One region of the Paenibacillus sp. FSL R5-0713 genome, then DNA from elsewhere that is predicted to be linked to it. Evidence: riboswitches for the same ligand, from Rfam matches in the RefSeq annotation. Region 1 holds a riboswitch; the other holds the start of a gene.

Region 1 (7,999 bases):
CGTGTGGCCAGTACAGCAAAAATAAAAACAAGGGCACCTGTAACTACCAGCATCAACACAACCGATAGATCCAGTCGAAATCCGCCAAGCATAATAATTGGAGCTTCATGCATATTTTTCTCACCCCTTTCTCGACTTGAAAGCTGCAGCCCTTAACTTCATTCTGCTCTGCGGGAATGGACAATCCCTATAATCAGTAAGGAAAATTGTGCAATGACGAGACCGCCTGCAACCGCATATGTATTGAAGTACTGCGGAAAGCGCATCGATATGAATATACCGAGCACAGCGAGTGCCGCTCTTGTCAAAAATCCCAGGTTCACACGCTTCAAGTTACCTTCTGCCGCATCATCAGACATTTTCCTTACTTTGTAGCCCAAGTAAAATGCATTGATCCAGCTAATTCCTGTACCCAGGGCTAGTCCCAAAGCAATTGTCTCCACACGTGGCATAAAGGCCGCTGCGAGAAAACAAATCATAAGAAAGTACATGATGAAAACAGTCATCGATCTGCGGTATCTGGTTAGTTCACTCATCACTTTCCCCCATGAATTTTTTCGCGATAAAGTAGATGCTTACACCGCCAGCCGCAAGAAAAAAGAGAACGCTTACGGCGATCCATATTCCGTTACCTCCGATGGTCTTGTCCAACCAGGAGCCAGCGTAATATCCGGCAACAGCGAGAATGGCAATCTCGATCCCAAAAGCTGTCACGAGCCCCATCGCTTTCCATACATTATCGTCATGGTTACGGGATGAATTTGGTTTGTTCGAATCGGCCATTTTCCACGCCACCCTTGCAATCCCAGTTAATTTTACTGAATGATGAGAGCCTTTGTCAATTGAATGATTTTAGCGTTTTAAAGGGGAAAACGACGGGAATACAGACCCTCAAAGCCCATAAACCCGCGTAAACCGTACAGTTTAACTGTATGCTATGCCCTTTATAAATCCGTCAGAAAAATTGTATTATTTTTTGAATTTTCTGTGAAATGATTCCGGACGCTCACTATTTACACCAAAATGGTGCAGAATCGCATTGACAATTCTTTCCGAAGCATGTCCATCACCGTATGGATTAGCAGCCTGGCTCATGCTTGCATACAGGTTTTTGTCTGTAAGCAAAGCTTTGGTCCGTTCATATACACGTTCCTCTTCGGTACCTACCAGTTCCAGCGTTCCAGCTTCAATACCTTCCGGGCGCTCTGTCGTATCGCGCAATACGAGCACAGGCACACCAAACGAAGGTGCTTCTTCCTGCAAACCGCCTGAATCGGTCAAAATCAAGTGAGTATGCGGGTAAAAGTTATGCAAATCCACCACGTCTAGTGGATCAATTAATTGAATACGGGGATGATTCCCCAAAATCGCGTGAGCCGGCTCCTTCACAGCAGGACTTGGATGCACCGGGTACACGATGGCAATATCTTCAAATTCGTCGGCAATCCGTTTGACGGCCTGGAAAATGTTGCGGTGAGGCTCGCCTTGAGATTCACGGCGATGAGCTGTCATCAGCACAAGGCGTTTGCCTTGGGCCCAATCAAGTACCGGGTGTGTGTAGTCCTCCCGTACTGTATATTGAAACACATCTGTTACCGTGTTGCCTGTGACGTACGTACTAGACTCTGATTTATTTTCTTTGGCAAGATTGGAAGAAGACCAATCCGTAGGCGCAAAGTGTAGATCAGCCAGTACGCCCGTCAGCTGACGGTTCATCTCTTCCGGATATGGAGAAAGCTTGTTCCACGTCCGAAGTCCTGCTTCCACATGTCCTACCTGGATCTGCTGCAAGAATGCTGCATAGCTTGCTACAAAGGTAGTTAATGTATCCCCGTGAACCAGCACTATATCCGGCTTCGCTTCAGCCAATACCGGCTCCAGACCGCCTAATACACGAATCGTAATTTCATTCAATGTCTGACGGTCTTTCATCACATCCAGATCATAATCGGGATGAATGTCGAAAACTTCAAGAACCTGATCCAACATCTGACGATGCTGCGCAGTTACGCAAACAATAGATTCAATAGACTCGGGGTGTTTTTGCAATTCCAAAATAAGCGGAGCCATCTTGATGGCTTCCGGACGCACCCCGAAGATCGTCATGACTTTAATTTTCTTGGACATTCGAGCAAAGCCCCTTTTCTATAAGTTCCGATTACAAGCATGAGATATGCTTATTTAGTGCCGTATAGACGGTCTCCTGCATCGCCAAGTCCTGGAACGATATAACCATGATCATCCAGACGGTCGTCCAGTGCTGCGACATAGATATCCACATCAGGATGTGCATCCTGTACAGCTTTAACGCCTTCCGGTGCTGCTACCAGGTTCATCATCTTGATTTGGGTACAGCCACGTTTTTTGAGCACGTCAATAGCTGCAATCGCCGAACCGCCAGTTGCAAGCATCGGATCAATTACGATCAATTGACGCTCTGTCACGTCTGTAGGCAGTTTGGTGTAGTATTCTACCGGTTGCAGTGTTTCCGGATCACGGAACAGACCAACATGTCCAACTTTTGCGGCTGGCAACAATTTTACAACGCCATCCAGCATTCCGAGTCCTGCACGCAGAATCGGCACCAGTCCGAGCATGCGTCCAGAGATGACTTTACCTTGTGTTGCAGCTACAGGTGTCTGTACATCAATCGTTTCCAGTTCAACATCTCTTGTAATCTCATAAGCCATCAACGTTGCCACTTCATCCACCAATTCACGAAAATCTTTCGTATTCGTACGCATGTCGCGTATAAACGTCAGTTTGTGTTGAATCAAAGGGTGATCACATATTACTAATTTTCCCATCTAATTTGTCCCTCCGGTAAGTTCTTCATGTTCAGCATTTCCAAATATACCTAGCCACCATTCATGGGCTCGATAAATCCTGTATATTATATCATCACCAACAACGAATTACACCATCAAAGGGCACCCAATCATTACAGAATACCGAATCCTATAAAAAACAGGACCGGAAAATGATCCATCCGGTCCTGTTTTGCTCCTGCTGTTATGTCATTGAGTATGTTCAAAAACGTGTAAACACTAAAGATGCTCCGCAAACCGAATGACCTTCCGATCGCTGTTATCCCCTGATTTTTGTGATCTCCTATAAAAGGAGAAAATCAGGGGATAAAGGCGAGCGCTTCGCTTCTCCGGTTGCAATCTGCCAGCTTCGTCTTTTGTATTCCAATTTAAACAAACTCAAAAGAAAGCAGCATGAGCAAAGTTTTTTAGTATTTAAGGTCGGTATAGAGCGGGAATTGGTCTGTCAGTGCAGTCACTTCTGCACGAGCTTCATCCAGCTTCGCCGTATCTTTTGGATTTTTCAACGTTTTGGCAATGATCTTACCAATGGCAACCATCGCTTCTTCGTTCATACCACGGGAAGTTGCAGCAGGTGTACCAATTCGAATACCACTCGTTACAAACGGGCTTGTAGGGTCGAATGGAATTGCATTTTTGTTCACGGTAATACCGATGGAATCAAGTACATGCTCAGCTTCTTTACCTGTGATGTTCACACTGCGTGTGTCGATCAGCATCAAGTGGTTATCTGTACCACCGGATACGATGTTCAAGCCTTCAGCGATCAGTGTTTCAGCCAAAACCTGTGCGTTTTTCACAACGTTCTGTGCATATGTTTTGAACTCTGGTTGCAAAGCTTCTCCGAATGCTACCGCTTTGGAAGCAATTACGTGCATCAAAGGACCACCTTGGGAACCCGGGAATACCGCTTTATCAATCGCTGCTGCCCATGCTTTACGGCACAGAATCATACCACCACGAGGTCCACGCAACGTTTTGTGTGTTGTTGTTGTTACGAAATGCGCATGTGGAACCGGGTTTGGATGCAAACCAGCAGCAACCAATCCTGCAATATGAGCCATATCCACCATGAACAAAGCACCTACATCATTGGCGATGGAAGCCAGCTTTTCAAAATCAATGGTACGCGGATATGCACTTGCACCTGCAACGATCAGACGAGGGCGGTGTTTGAAAGCCGCTTTGCGCACTTCATCATAATCAATCAGGAATGTATCTTCCTGCACGCCGTATGCCACAAAGTTGTACAGTAAACCAGAAGCGTTAACCGGGCTACCGTGCGTGAGGTGTCCACCATGGGCAAGGTTCATACCAAGTACAGTATCACCAGGTTTCAACGCTGCAAGATATACTGCCATGTTCGCTTGTGCGCCGGAGTGAGGTTGAACATTCACGTGTTCTGCTCCGAACAATTCTTTGGCACGATCACGCGCAATGTCTTCAACTACGTCCACATGCTCACAACCGCCATAGTAACGTTTACCTGGATAGCCTTCAGCGTACTTGTTGGTCAGTACAGATCCCAATGCTTCGATTACTGCTTCACTCACGATGTTCTCGGATGCAATCAGTTCGATGTTGTTCTGTTGACGTTTCAGTTCAAGATTCATCGCTTCCAGTACTGCCGGGTCATTCTTGCGCAATTGTTCCATGATTAAATTCCTCCCAGTTATAAGTGAAGTTATAAAGCGAAACTACAGTGGTTACACTCCTCACTTCGATTGCATCACCATCTTCCGATCGCTGTTATCCCCTGATTTTTCTGAACTCCCTTATAATAAAGGGAAAATCCGGTGATAAAGGCGAACGCTTTGCTTCTTCAGATTGGTGCTGCACTCTCCGTTTTTGTGTAAAGTCTAATTTAGCTTTATATTGGTTGAAGATATCAGTCACAAAATGTTGAATCTGGTTGTTCTTCCATACGATACACCGCGCGTTCGCCGCCAATTAACTTCGGACGAGTCAACGCTGTGGTCACACGCGCATCTCCAACATAGCGGAGCGCTGTACGAAAAGGTACGGCTACATGCCGGAGATGCATGCCAATCATCGTCTCCCCAATGTCCAGTCCCGCATGGGCCTGCACATGTTCAGCCAGGCATGGATCGGTCAGCGAACGATATGCTGCGGATGCCATTGAACCTCCGGCCTTGGGCACGGGTACTGCACCAACCTCAGTCAATCCAAGACGAGTCAGCACAGAACGTTCCATGACCAGCGCACGGTTTAGATGCTCACAACATTGGAATACGGTATCAAAACCGAATTCCTCCTGCACTTCGCGTATACCCGCAAGAAGCTGTTGCGCCACTTCAATAGCACCACTCGTACCAATCCGTGCCCCTGCAACTTCACTTGTGCTTGTACCGATCACAACGATCTGTCCAGGCCCAAGCCGTCCGGCAAGCGCCAGTTCATGCAGAATGGATGCGGTCTGTTCCTGCAATCCGGGTTGTTCTGAATCTAACTCTATAGTCATCCTATCATCGCCTCCTGATAAAATCATGCCCGCTGTCTCTTGGCTGTCCTTCGTATTCTTGCACGGCATCTCAGGTACTATTATAGCGAATATTCAGATGAAAGACGAAAAAAAGAGCAGTCTGCGGGTAACGCAGAATTGCTCTTTTGCCCAGGCGACCGGCCGTTTGTTCCGGTGCTCCATCGTGGTTATGCCCACTTCGTCGCCAGTTACACCGGATCCCTGTTTTCCCCTTCATCATAAAACAACCCGCGTCTAAAATCAACGGTTAATTTACATCACGTGTCCTGTTTCTCTAACCTGCCCCGCAGGATCAGAATTATCCCAGCTTATCCAAAAGCCGGTCCAATGCCGTCCGAATCTCGGCCGCAGCGATATTATAATCATCACGACTCCCACCAAATGGATCGGAGATGTCAAAACTAGGAATTCGTTGTCTGATCTCAATGGCTCGCTCACGTTCCGATGCCAGGATCTCTTGCCCAAGGGCACGTTTCATCTCCAGCGTTGCAAACAGGCTGTCCAATTCCTGAACATCTCTTAATACCTGCTCGTCGTCCTCCACATACTCTTTCAATGTATAGGTTTTGTGGACAGAGTCGGGAAATACCTGCATGACATGCTGCTTATGACTCCGTGTTAATGTAAGAACCAGATCCGCCCAACCTACCAGGTTGGCGCTAAGTTGTGTGGAATGAGGTGGACCTTCAACGTTATGATCTCTCAGAACCGCTTCCGCATGACGGGAAATCGGCATACCAGACGTAGCTGCCACACCTGCGGAACGAACCTCTACCTGAATGCCGCGCTCCGATGCCAACTTTCGCAAAAGCCCCTCTGCCATGGGGCTGCGGCACGTATTGCCTGTACATACGAATAAAATATGTTTCATTGTGTTAGCCTCCCCATTTTACATATGATGCGAATGATAGGATATCTCAAGTTTTATTTTAAAATATAAACAAAAGTCCAAACGCAAGCAAGATTGCGCCACCAATGGCCTCACCATAATCCCCGAGATTCTGACTCACCCGACGGCCTAATAGCAGCCCCATCACCGACATCACCCCGCCACAAAAGCCAAAAGCCAGTACGGTTAAGATCAGATCACTGCTAAACATCCCTAAGGAAACGCCAACGGAGAACGAATCCACACTTACGCTGAGGGAGAACAGTATAACGCCGAGCAGGGAACGGTGGTCCACCAGCTTGGTATCGCCTTCACGGAATGCATTCAGAATCATATGACCACCCAGCAGAACAAGTAATCCACCTGCTGCATACGTCGTAATGTCACCGAGCAGCGAGCTGACGTATTTGCCCATATACATACCGATGAGCGGCATGATGATATGAAATAGCGCCGTAACTGTACTGATTCGCAATACATCCCTCAGCCGAATGCCCTTCATGCCAATTCCGATCCCGAGTGAAAACGCATCGAGGCCAAGCGCAACTGCCATGATCAAAATGGTTACCAACTGCCCTACATGGGCAGACACATCCCACATCCCCATACCCCCAAATCACGTAAAGGTTCTTGTACACGATATGCGGACAAGGACCTAAACATGACCGATGAAAGGTAAACGACGACGGATCTACTCCATCTCCATGATGCATAAGGCTAGATTGTAGGCAGGTGGATGCGATGTTTTAATTGATTTGTTTTGGAAAAGAGTGCGTAGCTCTCCTGACTGTATGATCAGGAGAGCTTAGGAGGGCTGTGGGTCGCCAACTTGGATGAGTTGGTTACCCGCGGCCTTGAGCAGCCGATTCATGACGGCTGCTCCCAGCCCTTCGCGTGAGCAGGCTTCAGCCACAATATATGTGGCGCCTTGCTCATCGCAGCTGCGCAGCGCGGCGTATAGCCTGCGCGCTGCTTCCTCCAGCTCGCTGGCGTCACCCAGCGAGAACACGGCATCGGCGCGGTACTGCTCCGCATGCTCGGCGAACGCCAGCACGGCGGTGCGCTCTCCGCGCTGCGCCGCCTCTGCGAGGGCGGCGCTGGTCCAGGCCGCCACCGCTGCGGGCGGCCCCTCCACCACGCACAGCGCCCCTGCGGGTGCGTAGTGCGTGTACTTCATGCCCGGCGAGCGCGGCGCCGGGCTTCCCACGCCAACGGCCCCCTCCGCGAGTAGCGCGGGGTCCGTGGCGACACGGGCGGCAACGGCGGACAGCTGTTCCGCCGTAATGCCGCCAGGGCGCAGGATGGTGACGGTACCGTCGTCACCGACCTGCACCACCGTGGACTCGACGCCCACCCCGGTGGGGCCGCCGTCCACGATGCCGCCGATGCGGCCATCCAGATCCTCGCGCACATGAGACGCGAGTGTTGGGCTTGGCCGCCCGGAGCGGTTGGCGCTTGGCGCAGCCACAGGGCATGCCGCCGCCGCGATCAACTGCAAGGCCACCGGGTGGTCCGGCATGCGCACGGCCACCGTATCCAGACCGGCGGTGACACGCGGGGACACCGCCCCCGGCCTAACCGGCAGCACCAGCGTCAGCGGTCCCGGCCAGAAGGCCGCCATCAGCGCTTCCGCTGTCTCATTCACTTCCGTGACCAGAGTGTCCAACTGGTCACGGTGCGCGATATGCACAATCAGTGGATTGTCGGAAGGTCGGCCTTTGGCGACAAATACAGCCTCCACAGCTGCCGTGCTACGCGCATCCGCACCCAGGCCGTAGA
Region 2 (7,999 bases), 2.6 Mb from region 1:
CAGATTGGAATGGAATGGACGAGTCCAGGTAAGCTACCAATAAAATAATAAGTTGTATGCTTACCAGTAGACATAACCAACTAGCCCTTTCTCGTATGTACTTCATGCTTCTGCCTCTTCCGTTGCCATGTACCCCTGACCTACCTTGGTTTCAATGTATCGCTCCAAGCCGATGGGTTCAAGCTTCTTCCGTAACCGATTAACGTTAACCGTCAGCGTATTGTCACTCACGAAATGCTCGTGATCCCACAAGCTCCGGATGAGATCCTCACGGGTAACGATCTGATTTTTGTGCTCCACCAGCACTTTAAGGATGAACATCTCATTTTTGGTTAACAAAACAGATTCATCCCCGCAAGTGAGTGTATTTTTCACATATTCAATTGCAGCACCGCGCCAAGTCCGGAGTTCAATATGCTCTGTATTGTAGTTGTACACCCTCCGCAGAGTTGCCTGAATCTTGGCAATCAATACATCGAAGTGAAACGGCTTCTGGATAAAATCGTCTGCACCCAAATGCATGGACATGACCATATCCGCAGGATGATCCCGTGAGGACAAAAAGATAATCGGCACATTGGAATGCGAACGAATGATCCGACACCAATGGAACCCGTCATATTGGGGCAGCTGAATATCAATAATGACCAATTGCGGCTGAATTACGCTGTACTCCTGCAATACCTTGCCAAAGTCCTGCACACCATACACGTCATACGACCATTGGGATAACCGTTCCTTGATTTCATTAAATAACGATTCGTCGTCTTCAATGAGCATAATTTTAAACAAGAGAGTTCACCACGTTTCTGTTCTTCTAAGGTTGATTGTGTCCATCCATCCGCTCGATCAACTGTATCGCGACGTCTCGTGGCGATCTTAATTGGCCTGCTTCATACACTTGATTGAACATGCCTGCAAGCGCAAACTCCTCTGTACTTTTGCCTCGTGCAGCAGCCTGTAACTCTGTATCGACCATCCCCGGATCAAAAACAATGATCTCAACAGGATTCTGTTGACCCGTTTGCTCCAAAGATACGCATTGGGTGAACATGTTCAGGCCTGCTTTGGATGTACAGTACACTGCCATTGAAGGCGCGGGATAACTTCCCGAACCCGATGAGAGATTAACAATTTTACGTCTGGCGGACAGGTGATTGGTTTGTTGAATAAAAGATGAGCTCAGTATCATTGGCGCTGCAAGACTGATGTTAAGACTCTGACTTATCTCTGCCGCACTGCATTGTTCTATGGGTCCTAGAGGCTCCAGCATCGCTGCATTATTAATGAGTCCAATGCAATCAGCTTCCTGAGAAGGGATTTCGTCCAATACACGTGTAACCATATCATCAATCCCCGTCAGGTCGGCTAGATCGTACTGAACATGATGGTAACGCCCGCTCCATTCCTCGCTTGATTCCAACTCGTGCGAATGCCCGCGTGAAATGCCATAGACCCAGTCTCCCCTGGCTAACAACAACTCCGCGAGCTGTTTGCCAATTCCTTTGGATGTACCTGTAATGATAAAATACCTCTGTCTCATATTCCCCCGCCTTCTCTCGCTCAATGCAGTATTAGTTAAACTCCACCCTATGACTTTATAACTCTATAACTACACGCCCGGTTTTCTCCACATGGTCACCCACAAAATGGGTAATCCAAAACAATTCTCATCCTGGCCCATCGCCTTCATAGGACGTAATTCCACGCATTCAAATGGATCTTGTAGTAAATAACGGAGCTTTTCCTCCGTAAAGGCCAGTCCGCCTTTCATCGACTTCTCTTGATATACCTGCCAATCATCCATGACGCTCTCCGGCCCACCTTGACCGCCAAAACCAGGAGCAAAACAGCTCATCCCAAAGTATCCTCCGGGCTTGAGCGCTTGGTGAATCATCTCTATGTAAGGAATCCGCTGATGAGGTAGCAGATGATGCAGACAACCCGAGTCGTAGACAAGATCATATTCTTGCTGCGGGGCCAGTTCGAACACGGAGCGACATTCAAAATGTACGTCCAGTTGCTCTTCTGCCGCCCTCTCCTTAGCCCAGGCAATAGCTGTCTTGGAAAGATCATAAGCATCTACCTGATATCCTTGGCGGGTCAAATACAATGCATTTCTGCCTGGACCACAACCCAGTTCCAGTGCCTTGCCACCTGCCAGCAAACCTGCGTTCACATGCGCTACCAGATTCTCATCCGGTTTGTTTGGGAAAAAGGGTATGGGTCTGTTCCGATCCTCATAGAAAGGCTCCCAAAATTGCTTGGCAGATCTGAAGTCTGCATCGAGCATATCATATAGATCCTGTACACTTTTAATCGTTTTTTCCACTACCACATTCCTCCTTAAATCCTCCACCCGAACCTTCAGTTCAGACCATTCATTCCTCGTCATTTTCATTAAATCAGCTACACTTTATTATAACATTTTTAACCATTAATCCTCTATTTTTCTTGTATTTTTCTACTTTGAAATATAAGATTTTTCCAACAAAAAAACGACCGACTTGGATGTCGATCGCTAACAATTGTAGCAGTTATGAGTTACAGTTTACTTCGCCCGTTCCATGACTGCAAAGTAATTTTTTTCGTTATCAGCAAAGTTGAAGACACGCCCCGTTGGCATCTCGACAATCTCTCCAACCGTTACATGTTTTCCAGACAAGTCAGCATATAGTTGATCCAGATTTTCGGTAAAGAACATTAATGATGGTGTGCCCAGATTTACACCCACCGACATCCGCTCGACAAACTCTTTGTCATGGAGAATAATGCTCGTCTGCGAATCTGGGGTAGGCGCAATCTCAATCCATCTCATGCCCTCGTCGAGGTTTACTTCATCCACAATGTGGAATCCTGCAACTTCCGTCCAAAATGCCAGTGATTCATCTTGATTGTTGACATACAACATAACCTGGCCAACTTTGCTAAACATGCATCATTCACTCCTCTGATCATCTAATCTCTCAACATCCTGCTTATCATTCTTCAACTTCCAATAGAGTATAACATGCAGGACAGCTTTTTCATTATCTTTCTTTGGCATTACACTGCTTTGATCGAAGTTTCAGATCAGACCGTTGTAGCGATCCTACTTTGGAGAATAGGAGCTTCCCCTTCACTATGCAGATAGGTTAAATTAGCTTAACAAATCAAGATCAGATTTTGAGTAAAATGGATTTCTTGAAGTTACTTATAGTGTTTTGACAAGAGCCAGCCTATGGAATCCCGAGGTATAATAATTCATATCAATACCTTCCTTTTGAAAATTCATTCGTTCATAAAATACGAGCGCTGCTTCATTTTCTGCATGATCAAGTGTGTAAAGCATGATATCACTACATCCAAATCCAGCTATTTTCATGCATATTTCAGTAATTAGTGTACGTGCTACACCTTGTCGAAGGTGTGATTTACACGTAACAATGCCAACGATTTCATATCGGTTAACCGTAGGCTGAAAGATATAACCAGCATGACCTATGACAACATCTGCTTCGTCAACCATGACATAATAAGCACTGATCCGTTCATCCATCATATTTAAAAATAAATCCCAGCGCGCAGGATACTGTTCGCGTATAAACGAAGGGAATTGAAAATTATGATCCGTCATCATTTTCAGCACTGCTGGCTGATCAATCGTTTGAAAAAGACGAATAGTCATCTTGCCACCCCCTCCCCTTAAAGATCACAGCTTCATAGAATCCAGCCAAATCCATGCTTGTCATTCCATCAAGTAAAACAAACGCCATTTTCATTGCCGCCACCCGTCCTCTCGTACCCGAATAATAAATAAAGTGTTTGATCAAAAGATCAAACACTTTGCCCAGGCGTACGGCATATAATATATGTGCTTCCTCGTGGTTCACTCCACGTTTACGCCAGTCACACACAATCGATATTTAACAACCAGTATCCATCACTCACACTATTGTATGCCTCTTAATTTCTTCGTAAGATAAAGTACAACATCGTCGTCCATAATCGTTTCTTCACCTGGCTGAATGTAATGATCGTGTCTGTGAACACCATGACCGTCCGGTATGTATCCGCGATGGGCATATAAAACTTGCGCTTTGCCATAATCGGAAAATACGCCTACACCAATACCTGCTACATCCGTTCGTTCCGAAATAACTTCCTCTGCGCGGTCCATCAACCGTGAACCAATACCTTGGCGCTGGAACTTGATCAGCACATTAAAATCGTTAATTTCAGGAATGCCTTGTTCCCTGAAAGAAGGGTATTTGGAATGCCACAATACATTCACGTATCCGGCAAATTCTCCATTCAACTCGGCTACCAAGGTTACACGGTCCCCATTCTGTTGTTCAGCCAAGTAATGAAGATACTGCTCAGCGTATCTCCCCCACCCCTGCTCCTGAAACGCCTTGGATATAATTACAGGATCACTCTCATTTAATAATCTGATATGTACAGTCATTAATAAATTCTCCTTAATAAGATATTTATCCTAACTAAATTTCCAGTCGATCTCGAAGCGATGTAATATGAGCAACATGGTGTTTGCCATGCCAAGCATACATGCCCAGATTATAATCCAGTCTCGTCGTTTCTTGCGATGAGGGATGATAGAATTGTTTGGCATAATCCGCATCTGTCAGTGCATTTAACAGAACCACCCACCGACGATGGAGCGCATCCAGAATTTGAAGTGAGAACTCAACATCCAGGTCCCTTGAATCACTCAGTTCAGCCCAACGCTCTTCATAATACGGTCGAATTGTAGGTGTATCCTCTGTCAGTGCCAACTTGAAACGAATCATACTGTTCATATGGCTGTCTGCCATGTGGTGAATGACCTGTTTGAGCATCCATCCACCTTCTCGATACGGCAGACTTAATTGCTCTTCACTCAGCCCCTTTACCGCTTCTCGCGCGCGTTCAGGTAGCTCAGCAATGTCCTGAATCCACTTCTCCCGCTGTGCCAAAGTAACTTCACCCGTGTGTACAAATGGGCCTATCGGAAATCGTTCGTCCATCCATTATTCCTCCTTGTTTGTATGATGAAAATAGCTCTTAATATTCTAACGTGCATATTCCATGAGCCAGCAGTCTCTCATCTGCCCTTCATGCAGCTCATGTTTCTCCAACAGCTTAATCCTTTGAAAACCACATTTCTCATAACAGGATATCGCTCGCAAGTTCCAGGATTGAGGGTCCATAACCACTTTACGGGCTTGTTTTTCATGAATGAGATAGGCCAGCATGGATTGTACCAGCAATGTTCCGATACCTTTGTTCCAATAATCTATCTCACCAATGAACTGATCCGTTCCATAGATGATCTCATCCGTGTCTCCATAACCATACTCCGTTCGTTCTTCTTCCTCAAGCTTATAGAACTGAATGTATCCTATGGGACTTCCTGCATACTCAACGATACAACGGGTAGCATCATCATCCTGATTGTAAAAATGCTCTCTTACCTGCTCCAGATCATGCGGCCGATCACGGCCTTCATAGTATTGAAGGACTTCCGGGTCAGTCAGCCACTTCACCAGCTGGTGTTCATCTTCTGTTTCCAAGAAACGTACGGTGATTCCGTTTGATTCATATACACTCATCACTCTGCATACTCCTTAATGATCTCCAGATTTTCACCCGTAACCCAACTTAGATCCTTCCCCAACAACTGCTCGTTGTGAACATAATACACGATGGGATTTTCAAGCGGTTGAGTCGTTCCATCCAAGGATCTGAGCGTAAACCTCAACTTGTAACTCCCCATCTCATCAGGGATTGCAAACCCTATCAGATTCTCAGCTGATTTCCTCGTTTTCCCCTGCACCTTCAGATACTCTTCCAGAATGACTTGATCAAGATAGGAGCTGCCAACAGACGAAGGCACGTACCACGCATTATCTTGTTCTTCAGTGAATGTGGCTCCTCCCCACCCCGGGACAACGGGATACACCATATGTTGATCTTTGTCTTCTCTTTTTCGCGTTATCTCTAACTCTACCTCAACTGCATCCGTATCAATCTGCCTGATGGTACCTGCCATCACAACATCTTTGGCATTCACACTTGGAATAACATAGCTATAGATGAGCAGAGTCACCAAGAATATGATCGTTATTCCCGTAATCCAAAATATTGTTCTTTTACGCATCTGTCTGCCTCCCGTCTGGTTAATCATACTTCTGGAGCAGCTCCTTCTCTGTTACAGATTGAGTTAACCTATCCAACTCAGGTGATGCCATCCAATCACTGGATGTATTCAATCCATGTTTGATTGTATGGATCGTGCTATGTGCAGACATATATATATTGTGGTGCACTCCAGGTTGGACAAAAATATGCTCCCCTTCACGCATCACTCGAATGGAAAACACCTGATCGTCTCCATAACTGGCATAAGCAATCCATCCGGATTGCACCACATAAAACTCCGTTAGACTGATATGTACATGACTGTTTTGCCATGCTCCCTGGGAAGAAGCAACGGTTCTGCAATAATAACTGCCATCTTCGGATATCATTTTATATTTCTGTTCCCCATTCGCCATCTGCTCAAAGCTGGTTTTGACACCCGTCTCACCATATTTCTGTTCTGAAAATTCTGTGTTCAATTGTCTTCATCTCCTGACAAAAAATCCCTTTAATCTAACATTCGACATCGACTAAGCGAATCTCCTGTTTGAATATGCGAATATCTTTGCCAAAATTTGAAACGCTTCTCTCCCAGCTTCCGTATTAAGGTCGAAGTCGTATGTATGCCCAATAATAAAACCATCTGATCTGGAGGTTGAGCGCATGTCATTTTTCAAGAAAATGTTAGCCAGTGTAGGTGTTGGAGCAGCCAAAGTAAATACGGAATTGCATACCCCAGAAGTCACGCCTGGAGGAATCATCTCGGGGGTTGTGTACATTGAAGGTGGAGATGTGGAACAGAACGTAGATCGAATCTATCTTTCAATCAAAACCCATTACATACGGGAGCACGATGATCGCAAAGTAAAAGAAACAGCCATTATCGCCAAATACCTGCTCACCGAAGGTTTTACTTTACAGCCTGGAGCCAAATTGGAGAAAGAATTTTCATTTGACCTGCCAGAAAATCTGCCAATTACACTGCATCGTGCAGAAGTTTGGGTAGAAACGGGGCTCGATATCTCAAGCGCGGTGGACCCATCAGACCGTGACAGACTGCATGTTGTTCCTAGCAAAGACATGAATACTGTGCTCGATGCGATCGATATTCTTGGCTTCAAGCTGCGTGAAGTCACCAACGACTATGCGCCGAAGCTTGGCGGAAATCTGCCATTTGTGCAGGAATTCGAATATGTACCAACAAACAAGTTCCGTGGACATCTGGATGAGTTGGAAGTCCTGTTCTATCCAATGGGCGATTCGCTCGAACTGTTATTACAGATCGACCGCCGTGCTCGTGGGCTCAGTGGAATATTCTCCGAAGCCATGGGGACGGATGAAAGTTTTGTCCGCTTGCATCTGTATGAAAGGCATCTGGCACGGGGTGCACATTCTGTCGCTCAAGGACTGGAAGAGGTTATTTCCAAACATATCTAGTCTGTAGTCTGTGAAAAAATAAAACCGTCCTCTATCAGATAAATCTGATGAAGGACGGTTTTTGGTTTTCCGGGTAATAAGACTTCGAAGTTCTCCCCGTGCAAAGACAGCTAAGGAACATGGGACAGACATGTAGCTTACGAGGACACACCTTCAGGAACGCTGTGTCCAGCGTTGCATTCCTGATCGAAGACCGTAATATGCAGCGGCGAGCAAAATGAACCCGGCAACAGCAATAATCATGGATGTTGTATCCCATCGAACCATAGTTCCAAAGGCAACCTTGGATTGCAATGGGGTAACGGAAGAAGCGGTGCTTGTCAGATCAGGTGCGTAATTCATGGTCATGATCATGCCTTGCACAACATTCCAAGCTGCAAAACCGATGATGAATAACAGGGTAACCAGAACGGATTCCGTTGCTAATCTTTTGTTCATGTTT

What was found. Region 1 has a riboswitch for ZMP and ZTP ahead of MKZ12_RS27180 (TIGR01440 family protein). Riboswitches for the same ligand answer to the same signal wherever they lie in the genome.
Region 2: linked by a shared signal. The riboswitch ahead of MKZ12_RS08470 (GNAT family N-acetyltransferase) and the one ahead of MKZ12_RS27180 (TIGR01440 family protein) in region 1 are both predicted to bind ZMP and ZTP.

What each region holds. Positions count from the first base shown of each region.
Region 1 covers NZ_CP150229.1:6,083,380-6,091,378, forward strand. The annotation lists gene atpB (F0F1 ATP synthase subunit A) at 1-113, opposite strand, end outside; gene MKZ12_RS27155 (ATP synthase subunit I) at 159-536, opposite strand; gene MKZ12_RS27160 (AtpZ/AtpI family protein) at 529-783, opposite strand; gene wecB (UDP-N-acetylglucosamine 2-epimerase (non-hydrolyzing)) at 970-2,127, opposite strand; gene upp (uracil phosphoribosyltransferase) at 2,178-2,807, opposite strand; gene glyA (serine hydroxymethyltransferase) at 3,236-4,483, opposite strand; gene MKZ12_RS27180 (TIGR01440 family protein) at 4,717-5,310, opposite strand; ZMP/ZTP riboswitch at 5,452-5,533, opposite strand; gene MKZ12_RS27185 (low molecular weight protein arginine phosphatase) at 5,630-6,202, opposite strand; gene MKZ12_RS27190 (manganese efflux pump MntP family protein) at 6,261-6,821, opposite strand; gene MKZ12_RS27195 (L-threonylcarbamoyladenylate synthase) at 7,026-7,999, opposite strand, start outside.
Region 2 covers NZ_CP150229.1:1,845,828-1,853,826, reverse strand. The annotation lists gene MKZ12_RS08495 (sensor histidine kinase) at 1-106, opposite strand, end outside; gene MKZ12_RS08490 (response regulator transcription factor) at 103-792, opposite strand; gene MKZ12_RS08485 (SDR family NAD(P)-dependent oxidoreductase) at 818-1,543, opposite strand; gene MKZ12_RS08480 (class I SAM-dependent methyltransferase) at 1,613-2,332, opposite strand; gene MKZ12_RS08475 (VOC family protein) at 2,552-2,935, opposite strand; gene MKZ12_RS08470 (GNAT family N-acetyltransferase) at 3,194-3,667, opposite strand; ZMP/ZTP riboswitch at 3,821-3,902, opposite strand; gene MKZ12_RS08465 (GNAT family N-acetyltransferase) at 3,932-4,447, opposite strand; gene MKZ12_RS08460 (YfiT family bacillithiol transferase) at 4,482-5,006, opposite strand; gene MKZ12_RS08455 (GNAT family N-acetyltransferase) at 5,052-5,591, opposite strand; gene MKZ12_RS08450 (hypothetical protein) at 5,591-6,139, opposite strand; gene MKZ12_RS08445 (cupin domain-containing protein) at 6,159-6,599, opposite strand; gene MKZ12_RS08440 (sporulation protein) at 6,784-7,557, shown strand; gene MKZ12_RS08435 (hypothetical protein) at 7,711-7,995, opposite strand.